One region of the Paenibacillus germinis genome, then DNA from elsewhere that is predicted to be linked to it. Evidence: a T-box and tRNA genes for the amino acid it is inferred to sense, from the RefSeq annotation. Region 1 holds a T-box; the other holds one or more tRNA genes.

Region 1 (7,910 bases):
TCAATACCCAGCAGCCTGCTAATTTCCCATCCGTCACCTTATGAAACATATCTGTTTGGCACAGCAGCTCGAAGGTTGTATCCCAAAATCCCGCTCTCACAATACTGCTTTCCCAAACCAGCACATCGTATTTAATACCGAATTGCTTCATTTCTTCCAACTGCTCGCGAACAATCCTTTCAGCCACCAAAGCACCCATCCATGCAAGATTGGAATGCCCGCTCTCTAGCGCATGAAGAACGGTAGAACGCTGCTCTACAAGCTCCGGCTGCACTTTGTAAGCCTGATTCACCTTCGCGTAGGTCTCCCAACAAAAGTCGCCAAATCGATTAAAAGTCTCTTCTGTTTGTGTATGAAGAATGCCCACCACGGTATCCGCTAATTGATTCCCCAGATCATCAATATAGTTATGCACCTCCACCTGATAACCTGCTTGCGAGAGCATGCGTGACAACGAATCACCGATACAGGAATTTCTCAAATGGCCAACATGAGCGGCTTTATTGGGGTTGATTGACGTATGCTCGATCAATATTTTTGTTTTGTTTCTTTGGTCATCAAGCCCTTGTGCAGCACCATAATGACCAGTAGACCAGGTGTCCCAATCTATATAAAAGTTCAGAAACCCCGGCGGCACCGCAGCCACTTTGGCAAATAAGCCTTGAACACACCCGTTCTTTTCTATGCGCTGTTGAAGCTCTTGCGCGATTTGCAAAGGAGCTTTACGAACTATTTTTGCTAAAAGCATAGCTACATTCGTGCTGTAATCACCGTGCTCAGGATGAGCTGGGTGCTCCGTCAAGATTTTCAGAGTCGCAGGCTGTTCAATTCCGTACTCTTGAAATAAAACATCTACATGAAGCTTGATTTCATTCGTTAGAAGCTGCTGAATCATGGAATATTCCTCCTAATAGGATAATGCGAAACAGCGAATGTTTTTGGCAGAAAAGCGCAAAAAAGCCCCCGTCTCTACAATAAGAGACGAGAGCTGTTCATTCCCGCGGTACCACTCTAAGTGTTAAACCACTGGTTTAACCACTCCAACGATAACGGCTTATGCCGGATCTTCCTACAACGTACCTTCGGAAGACCATTTCCCAGGCCCGCTTCACTCTTGACATTCGTACCGGTTCCCACCTGCTCCGGCTCGCTGCGACTGTCCGACAAGAATTACTGTCCTGTTCACCAATGTTGCTTATGAAATTAAGAATTTACTGAATATTACAGCAATAATAATGTGTTGTCAAGATGCAACTAATTTCATCATCATAATGCCAATGAACGCTAAAGCTAAGCCGGATTGCTCCATTTTCGAGAATTTATCCCTCAATACAAACCGTGTATACAATAAAACTATCAATACATTAAGTGCAACAACTGCGGAAACTAACCCCGTTTTCCCCTGATCGAACGCATGAATAATGAAGATCATACCAATGACATTTGTGATCCCGATGACCATTCCGATCAAGAAGGTTCTACGTTCGGTCCAACTGGCTGGCGCAACTTCCTTTCCTTTATCCTTGGCCCTGTCCTTCAACCACCATAATCCAAAACAGCAAGTCCCCGTCGCAAACATAAAAAATAGCGTTGGAAATAATGGCGCAGAAACGATGGTTGTCCATTTGCTAGACAAATCATTCCCGGCAAAAAGAAACAAAGCAAGCACACCCCATCCGGCTCCTTGCAGGTTCTTTAAAGTGATATCATTCGAGTAACGAACGAATAAAATTCCTACAACGATCACAATGAAGGCAAAAAATTGCCATAAATTGAGTCGTTCATCCCAGAGTAGAAATGCGACAAAAACCACAACGACCGATGGCAAACCGGTGAGGATAGCAACTAACGAGGCTTTGCCTACCGCAAAGCCTTTGAACATACTGGCATTGGCTCCAAAGGAGAACAACCCCATCTGAACACCAATCAGAGCAGACACCGTCCACTCTTGCTGAGTAATAAGGGCGCAGCAAATGCTGACGAGCGCCCCCATAAAAAATGTGCCGCATAGCAGCACATTTCGATTCAGCGATTGCTGGCTGGTCCAATGATATAGAATGCCTCGCAGCCCGAAACTGACAGCCGCAAGTACTGAAAATATAAGCCACATGAGAACAGTTACCCCTTTCTTTTAAGCAAAGATCGGGTAATTTTACCACATTAATCTTTATTGGACAACACTTGGTTGTAACAATAAACGCACAAGGATCGCATCTCCGCCAGCAGATACTTTTACTTCAGCAAATTTGGCGTCCCTTTCATATATACGGCCTGTTCCTTCCGGAATGAAATAAGTCTCAATGCCGAACTCAATACCCTCGTAACCGAGTTTTTTTCCATTCAAGCGAACCTCTCCCGGTGCTAATGTTTCACCTTTGGTGTACACGCGGCGGTACTCGTAAACACCTGTCGCCTGGTTCGGAGCGAGAACGATTGTAATTTTCCCCTTAGAATCTGCATCTTGATTTTCATCTGCATATAGAGGCGGCTCAGATATCGTATAGCGTAAACGCACATAATCACCCTGAATGAGAGAACGTGGATCAAGAGGTTCAAGCTGCAGCTTAATCAGCTGTCCGTGAGCAAGCAGCCACTCACTTTTGCCAATTTGTAAGGACATTGCCATGACTTGCAGCAGAACTAGCAGAGCAATAATCCAGCGATTCATTGCATAATTAGAGCTAGCCTCTGGTTGCTCGCTTACTTCCAAGCGATGTCTTTTTTCATACCAAACCGTAAAAGCAAGAACCAAAATCCCGATGACCGCAAAGCTAATCGATTTGTGCAGAAGCTTCCAGGCGAGATCGTAATATTTGTATACCAGGAAAGCAATCCAGAAGCCCATTGACCATGCGTAAATCCATTTGATATGCAGTTGTCTGCTAATGACTAAAGCGAGAAAAACGACGATAAAGAACAGCACATTGGCTATATAATACCAAGATGACTCCGCCATAAAAGTTAAGGCAAATAAAGTTAACAAAAATGAAGGAAAACTGCTGTAAAGAATAGGCTGTCTGACTCCCGCATTGGCTATGACCTGACCACTGGCAAAGATAACGAATAATAAAGCGGTAAGCACAGTAAGCACAATTATTCCGCTATCTATCCAATTGAAAAGTACGAAGGAAGCAATAATGACACCAGTAAGAAAGAAGAATATACGATGTACCAACCCAGCAATGTAGATGAAAGCTGCAACCGTAAGCGCTAGGAAAACCAAGAGAATAGGAACATTTTCTGTAAAAACAGCCGCTCCGGCGCCAAGCAGCAATCCACTAATGAGAATTGTGTATCGTACTAATGAATTTAGTTTTTTCGCTATGATCATCGCAATGACAGTGACAATACCAAAACCTATAAGCACATTCTCTGGTTCATCAAATCCTAGTACAACTGTAACGATCCCAATGATCGTCAAGCTTCCCAGAAGCGAACCAATAATGATGACCGAAACCGTGAGGACACGAACGACCCATTTGGTAAAATCTCCATCCGGCTTCGCTTGATCCGAAGTTTCTAAATTTGAGCGATTTTCCGGATCCAACTGCTTGGATGCAGGATTCCAAGAGCGAATAAAGTTCATAAACTTCACATTCGCAAAGATGAACAAGATAATAAACAACAAGCTAGCAATGAAAAAGAACTCGTTATAATGCTGGATAATAAGCTCGATATATTTGACTGTCACCGTGATGGATACCCACAAACCAGCAAACAATAGATAAGCTTTGTTCCTCGTCTTGTGTGTATAGTAAACGGCTGCCGCAAGTACTAGAACGAGAGGTAAGTTCATTAAGACACCGTACTTTTCGTACGCTTGTGAGTTTGAAGCCACGACCAAAACTGCCATCCCAACTTGAAAAGAGATCCATTTGAGAAAAGATGAGTGCAATCGCCCCCGCTCGGTCAGAACATACAAGATGCCATTCGCAATGGCGATTCCGAGCCAGATGATAATTTGGATGATTTCCGCATCTGAGCTCCCTCCCCAACGTCCGAAGAAATAAATCCCATAAGCGAGATGACCTAAAATATACGCCAGTACATAGTAAGGTTGCCATCTAGTTAATAGGGCAAGTAAAAATGCCGGAATGAACCATACGGCGAACAAGCTGTAACTGTCAGCATGAGAATTGTAGGTTTGCCCAATGAGTCCAACACCTACACCGAAGGATATACAGCTCGCGAACAGGCTAAGTTTACTTAGAAACTGCCTGCCATTTTGGCGAGAAAGCCATAGAGATAAGCCGTAAAAGCCCATTATGAGCACAAAGACAGGAATGAATTTCTCCCAGCGGTTTAATTTCTCCCAATTCGTAGCGAAAAAATATACAATGGCGGTTAGTAGCGCACTAGCTCCCAAAACATAGCCTAGTTGAATCGTAACAAATTTGGATTTCATGATGATATTCCTCCTCTCGCTTACTTCTAATTGTACTAGAGATATGCAGTTTGAGAAGTACTATCTATTCCTAGTACCAGATCATTAGCCTATGGATGACTACGACTTTAAAATAACAAAAAGCCAGCACTAGGCTGGCAAGTAATCAAATGAACAAAGCCGTTATTTTCAATTTGTAATCTTAAAATTTTGAACGGAACCTTGCAGAACAACAGCCATATCAGATAGTTGGCGAATAGCTGAAGTAATTTCTTGAATGGAAGCACTTTGCTCTTGAGCCGCCGCCGCTACTTCCTCGTAGCCTGCAGATTGTTCCTCTGTAATCCCAGAGATTTTCTGCATGGCGTTAGAAATGATCTCAAAGGATCTTTCTGCTCTCACTAAAGTACTGATCAAGTGGTCTGTCCGATTGGAGAAAACAGAAATACCGTTAAAAATAACTTTAAAACTTTCATATGTTTCATTAATCCAGCTCTGACCTTGTTCAACTGCTTGATTTCCTTGAACAATGCTCTCCATGACAAGTAGGCTGTCATTTTGGGTACTGGAAACGAGCTCGGTGATCGAGCTTGCGGCTTTTGTGGATTGCTCCGCCAGCTTCTTCACTTCACCAGCGACAACGGCAAAGCCTTTCCCCTGTTCTCCAACACGTGCCGCTTCAATGGACGCATTCAGAGCCAGTAGGTTCGTTTGTTGTGCAATTTCGGTGATGATATGAATAATTTCCCCGATTTCCTTCGAGCGGTTTCCTAGCTGCTGTGCGGCTTCTTGGGAATGCTTCATCTCTTTCTGAATCACATTCATCTGATGTAATGTCTTCTCTACAAGCTGCTGGCCGTCTGCAGATTGAGCACCTACCTTATGGGCCATTTCCTGCATCTCTTTGACTTCAGATGTTACCTCTGATAATTCCGTATTGATCTCAACGATGGATGAAGTACTCTCTGTAATGGAAGAAACAACTTCAGCAACCCCTTCGTTCATGCTGTTCATAGAAACGGCAACCTGCCCAGCACTAGAGCTGGATTCGTCCGCAGACTGATACAATTGCGCGCTTGTATTGGTAATAAGGTTGGATGAAGAAAATATTTGGCGGATCAGGGAATCTAAACTCTGACGCATCTCGTTAAAAGCATTAGCCAATTTACCGATCTCATCAACTCGCTGGATAGAGACTTGTGCAGACAAATCTCCAGCAGCAACCTTCTCTGTTACTCGCATTAGTTGAATGACCGGTCTCGTCACACTTCGACTTATGAAATAGCCTATCAGACCGCCTAAGACTATAACGATTAAGGTAATCGTTAAGGTTGTCCATAACAATTCTTGCTTCGTTTTGGGAACGACCGAGGCATCTAAATCAATGCCGACAATTCCGACGTTTTCGCCTTTAGCGTTTTTGAGAGGGACAAAGACCGATTTATGTATACCAAATTCGTCCTTGTAAATCTCACTGATCGTTAGTTTGTCATCCTTGATCGCATTGTTCATCTCTGGCGTAAAAGGATACTCGGTGCCGAAATCTTCATCAACGCCAGTTAAAATGACGATTTGATCTTTATTTTGAACTTTCTGTAAAACATAAACATTTTCAAGAGAGTCTTGCTTTTTAAATTGTTCAAACTGCTGTTTAATTTTGGTATAGGCCGGTTTATCTTTGCCTGTAATTTCATCTGCATGTTCGGGAATAGAAGTCATATATTTCGAAACATTTTCAATATTTGTGGTTAATCTTAGAACGAATTGATCCTCAAGCTTCGTTGTTAAACTTTTGCTTGCCAAATAGGAAGAGACAGTGAAGGCTGCGCATACGAATAGCAGAAGCAGTAAGATACTGCTCGTCATCTTCACCGCGATTTGTCCTCTGAACCAGTTTATTATTTTATTTGGAGCATGCTTTGCCACTTTTCAATTACCTCCTGCTTAATATCGATGTTTCGGAATATTTCTCATAGACTTGCGCTACAGTTTCCTTCAAATATTGAATGATTTCATGCACATGTTTTGTCTCTGTATAAGGGGAGATGACAAAAATCTTTGTCGCGTACAGAGCAATAGAATTAGCATCCTTCGTTTGAACAAGCAAATGCTTTTTGGTGTCGCCAAAGAATATGCGGTCGCGATGATTCCCAAGCATTTCGAATAAACGTTCGTTAAATTTATTATTCCGCTCAATTTCCTTAAGAGTGCACTTGCCAGAAATTTCATCGTGAAAATGCGGACTGCCTTCTGGGTATATACGAAATAGGGTAATGATGCCAGGATTGTCGTTATTGACGATTTCAGCTTGAGGAATTTCTTGGCGCAGCGCTTCCCGGAAAGCGAGATTAACCTCAACGAACTGAGCCAGCAATTGCTGATACCCTTGAATGCCGAATGCAAGCAGAGCGCTGTATATACTGATGGAGCTAGCCATGCGCGAGCACTCCAACGTATACCCAGTATGATACTGTCCGTATCCTCGATGTCCGACATAGGGGGTTTCATCCGGATGCAGATCCATGAGCCTTAAATCGGCGGCATCCTTGACCAGAAATAGGCTTGTCAGGTAAGGGGTTTGCCCTAGCTTTTGAAAATCGAAGCAGAGCGAGTCGGCCAAATGCAAATGCTTCATCTTGCTTTGGATAGAAATTAAAGCCTGAGCGACATCTTTCTTTAATTCGAGTGGATTGGTGGTGAAATCATAGTCATTAAAGAAAGCAAAGAATGCACCTAAAGCAGAGTCTGCATGAATATGAGGTCTAAGCAACCCATGATGAACGGCTACCTTGTCAGACACCGCATAGATTTGCTCCAAATCGTCAATCCCCATGGCATCCGTCGTTCCTGTCGTAGCTACAATGTAAATCGGGATTCCGCCTCGAGCGATCACTTCTTCCATTTTAACAAGCAAATCATCCACATCCATAGAGCTGTCAGCATTCGTGCGAACTCTGATCAATCGATCGCTCCCAATGCCGGATGCCTCCATAGATTTAAACAAGCTGTAGTGAGCGGCTTCGGAACAAAAAGCATACAAGTTGTCGGGAACACCTTTTTGTAATGAATCCGGAACGAATTTGGCGATCGCTATTCGGAGTCCTGAGAATACAGCTCCTTGCCCGCCCCACGTCGTATACCCGCCGCTTTTCAGCGCATCATAGCCTATTAATTTGGACATCATGCTGATTACCCTTACTTCCGCTTCAGCTCCGGCTGGACCGTATACATCCCATAAATTGTTGCCGTTCACCAAAAACGCCGCGATCATGCCCATAATTCCCGGGATGCTTGCCATCGGCAAAATATTCGTCAAAAAATATTTCGTATGATAAGGATGATCATGCAGCAATTTCAATAACTCTGTATTAACTTCCTCTAAAGGGACGCTGCCATTAGGGATGGAGCTATCTCGAATAAGATTGTTATAAAAAGTCCCTGTTCGGTTTTTCTCACCCTTAAGATTGACGCCGTCCGGGTTTTTGAGATCATCCACTCCTGTTACTAATTGTTCAATGAGTCGCAA
Region 2 (7,910 bases), on a different contig from region 1:
TAAATAATATTATATTTCAAAACGCAGCTGATAAAGGCATACGTTATGATGTCTTTCGTCTTTATTAAACATGCTTCATAATTTCTAAAGCTGCTGCCTCATCGGTCACAAGGACATCTTCCTGTCCATGACGAAGTACGGAAGCGATCGCTTCCCCTTTACTCTTCCCGCCGGCTACACCAATAACGACTTCAATACGCTGAAGATCCTCCAGACGAAGCCCTACGGTTGGCATCTTGTGAACCACATTTCCTTGGCGGTCAAAATAGTATCCTAACGCCTCTGCGAGAGCACCCTCGGCTTCCAGACTGCGTGTCGTCTCGGCGTCGACCTTACGTCTGCGTGCCATGACCATAGCATCTCCGATACCGTGTACAACGATGCGACAACTGCGAACAGCGTCAACAACTTCTTGAATTTGCGGATCTTGGATCAGCGATTGGTACGCTTCCTCCCCGAGATGATCCGGTACATGCAGCAATCGGTATTTGCCGCCTGTTTTCTTGGCCATAATAGAAGCAATGGTGTTCGCCTGCATATCCACACTTTCTCCAAGTCCACCGCGAGCCGGTACGAACCAGCTGCCTTTCATGGAAGAGGATGTCGCTAGGTTATTCGCAATCTGCGCCATCGTAGATCCACCGGTTACAGCAATGACATCATCTTTGGACACGTACTTGCGGAGTGCTGCTGCACCTGCACGTCCTAGCTCCTTCTTCGTAAATACCGAAGTGTCGGAGTCTCCTGGGACAACAATCACTTGCGAGATGCTATACGACTTAGCAATGCTTTCCTCTAAGTCCGTCAATCCAAAAGCCATCTTAATGATGGGCTGCATGTCTTCAAGCAATTGGCGGCCGGATTCACTAATCTTCATCCCTGTGGCATCCGATTCGAGAAGTCCAAGCTCCTTAAGGAAATCAACTTCCCCGCGCAGCACGCGTTCAGTCATTTCGAGCGAAGAGGCTAACGTTCTACGTCCGACAACACCGGAGACTAAGATATGATGTAGAATCGAGTACCGCTTCTTCATGATGTCCATGAGATCCGGCAAGAGCTGTTTCTGAATGTCAAGTATTTCTCTCATATGACGACTTATAACGCTCCCGATCCGTCGATGGACGTTTTATGTCCCGGGTATACATTTTGCGTCCCACCCGGGCGAAAAAAAAGTTCCTTACACAATTCCCACATCAGAAAGATGAATTCACTGAAGATTGTTCGGCGTGAATGCTTTCTGATATCTTACATTTTCATTATAACCAATAATCTTTCCAGATTCAACATTTGTTCAAACATTTTTCACCAATATGGGCTGAAAGGGCTTACTGTCTTGCTTTTTCTGAGCGTCTGACATATAATAACCCTTGCTTCACTTTTTAACTTTTTATGCGCCCGTGGTCCAATGGATATGACGTAGGCCTCCGAAGCCTGAGATAAAGGTTCGATTCCTTTCGGGCGCGTTCATAAGAATTACAGCAGAATCAGCACCAGAATGACCAAAATCAGCATCCTTGCTGATTTTTTTTGTTGTTAGTTTGACCTTTCTTGACCTTCAGAGGTTTTTTCGTTATCATACTTGTAGATACTGTAAACAGTATGTACAAAAGAGATCAATTTCATTATTCTATGATGACATTGACTCCAGGCATCAATCTTTTAAACCATGTACCCACCCCAAGGAGGTCATTCTCATGAGTTTTATTCCTATGGTCGTCGAACAGGACGCGCGCGGTGAAAGAGGGTATGACATCTACTCTCGCTTGCTGAAGGACCGCATTATTTTCTTAGGCACGGGTGTCAACGATGTTGTGGCTAATTCCATCATTGCTCAGCTACTTTTCTTGGCCGCACAAGATCCTGATAAAGATATCTCGCTTTACATCAACAGCCCTGGCGGTTCCATTACAGCCGGTATGGCCATCTTTGACACGATGCAATTCATTAAGCCAGACGTATCCACGATCTGCGTTGGTATGGCTGCTTCAATGGGGGCATTCCTCCTCACAGCAGGCGCCAAAGGCAAACGTTACGCTTTGCCTAACAGCGAAGTCATGATTCACCAACCGCTTGGTGGTGCTGAAGGTCAAGCCTCAGACATCGAAATCCGCGCTAAGCGTATTTTGAAAATGAGAGACAACCTTAACAAAATCCTAGCTGAGCGCACGGGTCAAACTTTCGAGCGCATCGAAAAAGACACAGACCGCGACAACTTCATGAGCGCTGCGGAAGCGGCCGCATACGGACTCATCGATAAAGTCATCGAGCGCGTCTAATTTGTAAAATAAAAACCAGCTTGCAGTGACTGCTCAACGAGCGGCCGTGCGGCTGGTTTTTTTATTGGGATCTTCCCACAAACCCCTTCTTCTCACCGTCGCCGTAAGCTCCGAAACCGACTTCTCAGACCACATAACCTAGCTTCAACGTGGCTTGGGGATACTTTAGGCGCGGTTTTTGAGCCTAACTCAGTCTGCACCCAGCAATAAGCTCTCGATTTTCGCGCTTATCCCCACACATCACTTCTCGCTGCCGCCGTAAGCTCCAAAATCGACTTCTCAGCCAGCCTCATCGTGGTTTGTGGTTGCTATAGGATCGATTTCTGTGCCTATCTCAGCCTATCTCAGCCTACATCCAGCAATAAGTCCGATTTCTGAGCGAAATAGCCCTTATCCTGCTTACATAAGAATGTTTTTCATCGTTAAAGTGCACCATTCTCTCTTTCCACTCCACTTAACGATGAATAACATCCTCTCAGCTCACACCACATGCGAATCAACCCCGATTCCTCTTACTTAAGCAGGTTTTTCATCGTTAAAGTGCTCCATTCTCACTTTCCCCTCCACTTAACAATGAAAAACATCCTCTCAGCTCACTTCACATGCGAAACAGCTCAGATCCTGCTTACTTAAGAATGTTTTTCATCGTTAAAGTACTACTCTCCCTCTTTCTCCTCCACTTAACAATGAAAAACATCCTCTCAGCTCACTTCACATGCGAATCAACCCCGATTACTCTTACTTAAGCAGGCTTTTCATCGTTAAAGTGCTACTTTCTCACTTCCCCCTCCACTTAACAATGAAAAACATCCTCTCAGCTCACTTCACATGCGAATCAGTCGATTTCCGAGCTTATTCCTCATCTCTTACCACTGCCACAAGTTCACAAAAAAAGAGCCTCCTGAGATCCCAGTGTTATGCTGTACGCATCACTAGGATCTCCAAAGGCTCTTATCTTTTCATCTTACTTCTTCTCATCCAATGGATAGAAAATCAGGTCAATCGGGAATGCCGAGCCTGCTGGAGGCGTGAACTCGATATCCAGCGCGTCTTCCGTACCTGTCGTACGAGCCAGCACTTCCATTCCATCAAATGCCGTAATGACACCGGAATATGGTACCGGAATGATCTCACCGTTTATTTTGAACGGTCCTTTGAACACGCCGCCTTTGGCCATAATCATAACAGCCATTTTACGCGGCTTATCCGCATGGATTTTATAAACTACGCCATAATTACCGCCGTTCTCCACATTCTGCTTGCGCATCACGTCATACCCTTTAACGAACGGATCCGTCTTATTATCTCCAATCGTTAGTACCGATGTTTTCGCGAAACTTGTGGCGTCTATATCCCATTTAATCTCTGATATTGGGAACGTCCCGCGTACATGGCCCGTGAAGCCCAATAACGGAAGTTCTTGTGCAATCGTTGGCGTCAGCATGCGATCCGTCACACCGAACGAGATTTGCAGCTCACCATCTGTTTCCACATCGTAAAATAAGTTCACACCCTGCCCCGGATAGAAATCCGGAAGCTTCGCATATACGTAAGTCTCATGAGGAGGAACTGTCAGTTCGTCTGTGTACACATTGCCTAAAAGGAAGTCTACGGACGCTTCGCTACCGATCAAATTCGCATAAACTGAAGGATATACCTCGCCTTTATTCGTTGTCTTGATCTTAACCGGTTTATCCGAGTTATTCGTTGCGAATATCGCCATGGTCATCTTCTGTTTCGTACCATTGATGTGATCGGCATACAATCGCGCTTTGCCATTGATATTATCACGGTACAGAATACCACTCTCTGTAAACTCTTCCGGACTGTCGCTCACTAGAAGCGTACGTCCTGGAACCTCTGTTACTTTTTTAGGCAAAAGAGGCATCTCATTGAAATGAGCCCAAATCGTACCCCAGTCCGACTTGATGAAACCACCAACTGGCTTCGTATATATCGGGTATTCCATTTCAGTCAAATAAGGCTCATTAACTACTGTTACAAAGCTTTTGAACAATTTACTTACATGTCCGTGACCATCTTTAACCGTCAAAGTAACCGGATATTTACCTGGTTTGAAAAAGGCTTCCTGATTGCCCGCCCAATCATAGGATGCAATACCTTCCGCATCGGGATCATAGCTAAGATCGAGATACTTCACAGGCTCTCCAAGACGGTATGTAGGCTTCGCTGTTGCAAACTTAGCTACAGGTCTGGAGTTGCTATCCTGGTCAATGTAGATACCCTCAGGCGACTTAAAGTGTACGATTTCCACTCGACGGAGTTCGTTGTTATATTTGTACTTCGCGCCCATATAGTCCGCTAACCAAGTTAGCTTCACCAAAAGCTTCCCATTTACGATCGCAGCAACCGTGTTGAAAGGCGTGTCTACCCCATTGGTCGTCACAGTTTTATGATCGGCATCGAGAACGATGTCATAGCCCGGAGGAGTCATCTGAATGGTCCGTGATGCATCATTCCATTCCACCTTGAAACCCATCGTATCCCCAAGGAACTTAGCAGGGACGAATGTACTGCCATTAATTATCGTAGACGGAGACTCCAAATGGATTTGCTCCTCGTTCACGAACGCTTCTGACTTATCGATATAAAGTAAAATGAAGGACGAGCTTGTCGATACCGCGTGAGCTGCTGGTGCTGCGATTGTACTAGCAAGAAACACGATCAGCGCAAGCAGGAGGGTAACCTCTTTTTTTAGCGAATTCAATTTCATTCTTTTCTCTGGCTCCTTTAACATTTGAATGCAGCACGGCAGAAACGGCAAATAGCCCTTTCCTCCGCCAGCCACGTACATTAGACGTCGACAAGAGAAAAAGGTTGCTAATTTCCCTAATTGTTAACAAATTTGACACTTATAAAAATTCGCTGTACTGTATGGCCACTTCACTCGCAAAAAAGCCTCCTCGAAAGGAAGCTTTTGAAGGATTATTGGTTTTCCAATTCTTCCTTGCTAACTAATGTGACTAAAGCGTTTACAGCCTGCTCGGCATCCGAACCTTCTGCACTTATGAAGACTTCGGTTCCTGTACTGATCGCAAGACTCATAATTCCCATGATGCTTTTCGCATTCACTTTCTTTTCATCTTTCTCAACAAAGATCTCAGATGAAAATTTATTCGCCTCTTGAACAAACAATGCCGCAGGTCTGGCATGAAGTCCTGTTCTCAACTTCACAACGACTGGACGTCTGGACATGGAACTAATTCCCCCTAATATGGAGCTTATATGAATTACTATTGATAACAGTGCTAAACCCTATGTTTTAACATTATAGCATTTTTCCCTGAAGTACACTAGAAAAAATGAGAAAAACTTATAGATGCGCTGTACAGGGCCTTCTTATCTACGAATTCCGCTGTTTTTCAGCCAATTCGTCGATTTTTCGCAGACGATGATTGACGCCAGATTTGCTTACACTGCCCTTAAGCATGTCGCCAACCTCCTTGAGATTCAGATCGGGATGCTGAAGTCTAATCTCGGCAACCTCTCTTAGCTTCTCAGGCAAGCTATCGAGTCCGACCTCCCTTTGCAGGAGACGGATATTTTCGATCTGTCTAACAGCTGCACCAATCGTCTTGTTGAGGTTCGCTGTTTCACAATTGACAATACGATTAACCGAGTTACGCATATCCTTCATGATCCGGACATCCTCAAAGCGCAGAAGTGCTTGATGTGCGCCAATGATACTTAGAAACTCGATAATCTTCTCGCCTTCCTTGATATACAAGACGAACCCTTTTTTGCGTTCGATGCAGCGGGCATTCAAGTCGAATTTGTTCGCAAGCTGCGATAACGCTTTGCAATGCTCCTCGTAAATCGAGGCAATCTCGAGATGATAAGAAGAACCCTCGGGGTTATTCACCGAGCCTCCAGCCATGAATGCCCCACGAAGATAGGCCCGTTTGCAGCAGTTGCCTCGAATGATCTCTTTGTTAATTCCTGTGGTGAAGATGAACCCTTCGGAAACAATTTTCAGATCACTGAGCAGCTCCTGGACCTGGCCAGGAACTCTAACAATGTACACGTTATTCTTCTTCAAACGCATTTTTTTACGCACGAGCAGCTCGGTGTGCAATTTGTACGTCTTTTTGATGAGCGTGTATATCCGTCTAGCAATAGCTGCATTTTCGGTTGAAATATCAAGTACGACGCGTTGGCTGGTTAACTGCACAGATCCATTCATTCGAATCAAAGCCGACAGTTCCGCTTTTTCACAACATGCTTCCGCATCTGTAATTAACGTCAATTCTTTTTTGGTTGTTGCCGCAAAGGACAAGGGACTCACTTCTTCCTTAACATCCAGCTTTCGACGAGCTGATAAATATGGTCACTCAATTTCTCTGCATCATGACGAAGGTAGGTACGAAATAGCACGAGTCGATCAGCAATAATCCGATACCCTCTCTTCGTGACTTCTTCTAGGTCCAAATGAACCGCTTTCGAACCCTTTTCCGCATATCTCGCCTGAACTTGCGGAGGGATTTCCCCATTATTCACAATCACATAGTCAAACAAGTGTTGGCCCAGGTGATCATAAATGGCATCCAGATGATCGCTGACCGAGTAGTCGTCGGTTTCGCCTGGCTGTGTCATCACATTGCAGATGAACAACTTTACAGCATTCGATTTCACAATTTCTTCCGCGATCCCAGGGACAAGCAGATTTGGCAGCAAGCTGGTATATAAACTACCGGGACCGCATAATATAGCATCTGCTTCGCGTATAGCTTGAACGGCTTCAGCTAGCGGTGTCACGTTAGCCGGCTCTATGAATACACGTTTGATGCGTCCATCCGCTTTTGGAATCTTGGACTCGCCTACGACTAAGGTACCATCTTCCATGATCGCTTTCAACACGATGGCTTGATTCGATGCAGGAAGAACCCGACCTCGAACAGCAAATACTCGATTCATCTCTTGAACCGCAGTGACAAAGTCACCTGTAATATCCGTAAGAGCTGCTAGTATTAGATTTCCCAGACTGTGTCCAGCTAAACCTGTACCCACTTGAAATCTATATTGCAAAATAAGCGACAGCAAGGGCTCGACATCAGCAAGGGCCGTTAACACGCTGCGAATGTCACCTGGAGGCGGCATCTGCAATTCATTCCGGAGAATACCAGAACTTCCTCCATCATCCGCTACCGTCACAATGGCTGTAATATCAACCGGCTTCTCCTTCAATCCTCTAAGCATAACCGAAAGACCTGTTCCACCGCCAATAACGACTATTCTGGGCTTGCGTTGTAATTCAACATGTTCCATACTTCTTTCACCCTCTTAATCGTAGGACTGCTTATACACGGTCCCGCTCGGCGTCTCGATGACTCAAACGCACGGTTTCGGTTTCGCTGTTCCCCATCACTTTACCGAGATATTCCGTGATGGCGACGGATCGATGTTTACCTCCAGTGCAACCTATGCCTACAACAACCTGACTCTTGCCTTCTTTCTTATATTGAGGCATTAAGAAATTCAGCATATCGAGCAGCTTATTCAGGAACTCTTGCGTTTCGCTCCACTTCATCACGTAGTCATACACATCGGGATCTTGACCTGTTTGTGGACGAAGCTGTTCCACATAGTGTGGATTCGGAAGGAAGCGAACATCGA

What was found. The T-box of region 1 lies ahead of GC102_RS28540 (arginine--tRNA ligase). A T-box ahead of a tRNA ligase gene usually reads a tRNA of that ligase, here a tRNA-Arg.
Region 2: it has a tRNA-Arg gene. The T-box ahead of GC102_RS28540 (arginine--tRNA ligase) is inferred to sense a tRNA for this amino acid. The anticodon was not compared.

The regions. Positions count from the first base shown of each region.
Region 1 is NZ_WHOC01000149.1:233,129-241,038, forward strand. It holds gene GC102_RS28540 (arginine--tRNA ligase) at 1-895, opposite strand, end outside; T-box leader at 975-1,195, opposite strand; gene GC102_RS28545 (EamA family transporter) at 1,244-2,110, opposite strand; gene GC102_RS28550 (GDYXXLXY domain-containing protein) at 2,168-4,405, opposite strand; gene GC102_RS39705 (methyl-accepting chemotaxis protein) at 4,574-6,310, opposite strand; gene GC102_RS28560 (pyridoxal phosphate-dependent decarboxylase family protein) at 6,318-7,910, opposite strand, start outside.
Region 2 is NZ_WHOC01000007.1:84,919-92,828, forward strand. It holds gene GC102_RS01025 (sugar-binding transcriptional regulator) at 65-1,087, opposite strand; tRNA gene GC102_RS01030 (tRNA-Arg) at 1,392-1,463, shown strand; gene clpP (ATP-dependent Clp endopeptidase proteolytic subunit ClpP) at 1,695-2,276, shown strand; gene GC102_RS01040 (stalk domain-containing protein) at 3,241-5,010, opposite strand; gene GC102_RS01045 (HPr family phosphocarrier protein) at 5,223-5,492, opposite strand; gene whiA (DNA-binding protein WhiA) at 5,641-6,573, opposite strand; gene mgfK (gluconeogenesis morphogenetic factor MgfK) at 6,579-7,562, opposite strand; gene rapZ (RNase adapter RapZ) at 7,594-7,910, opposite strand, start outside.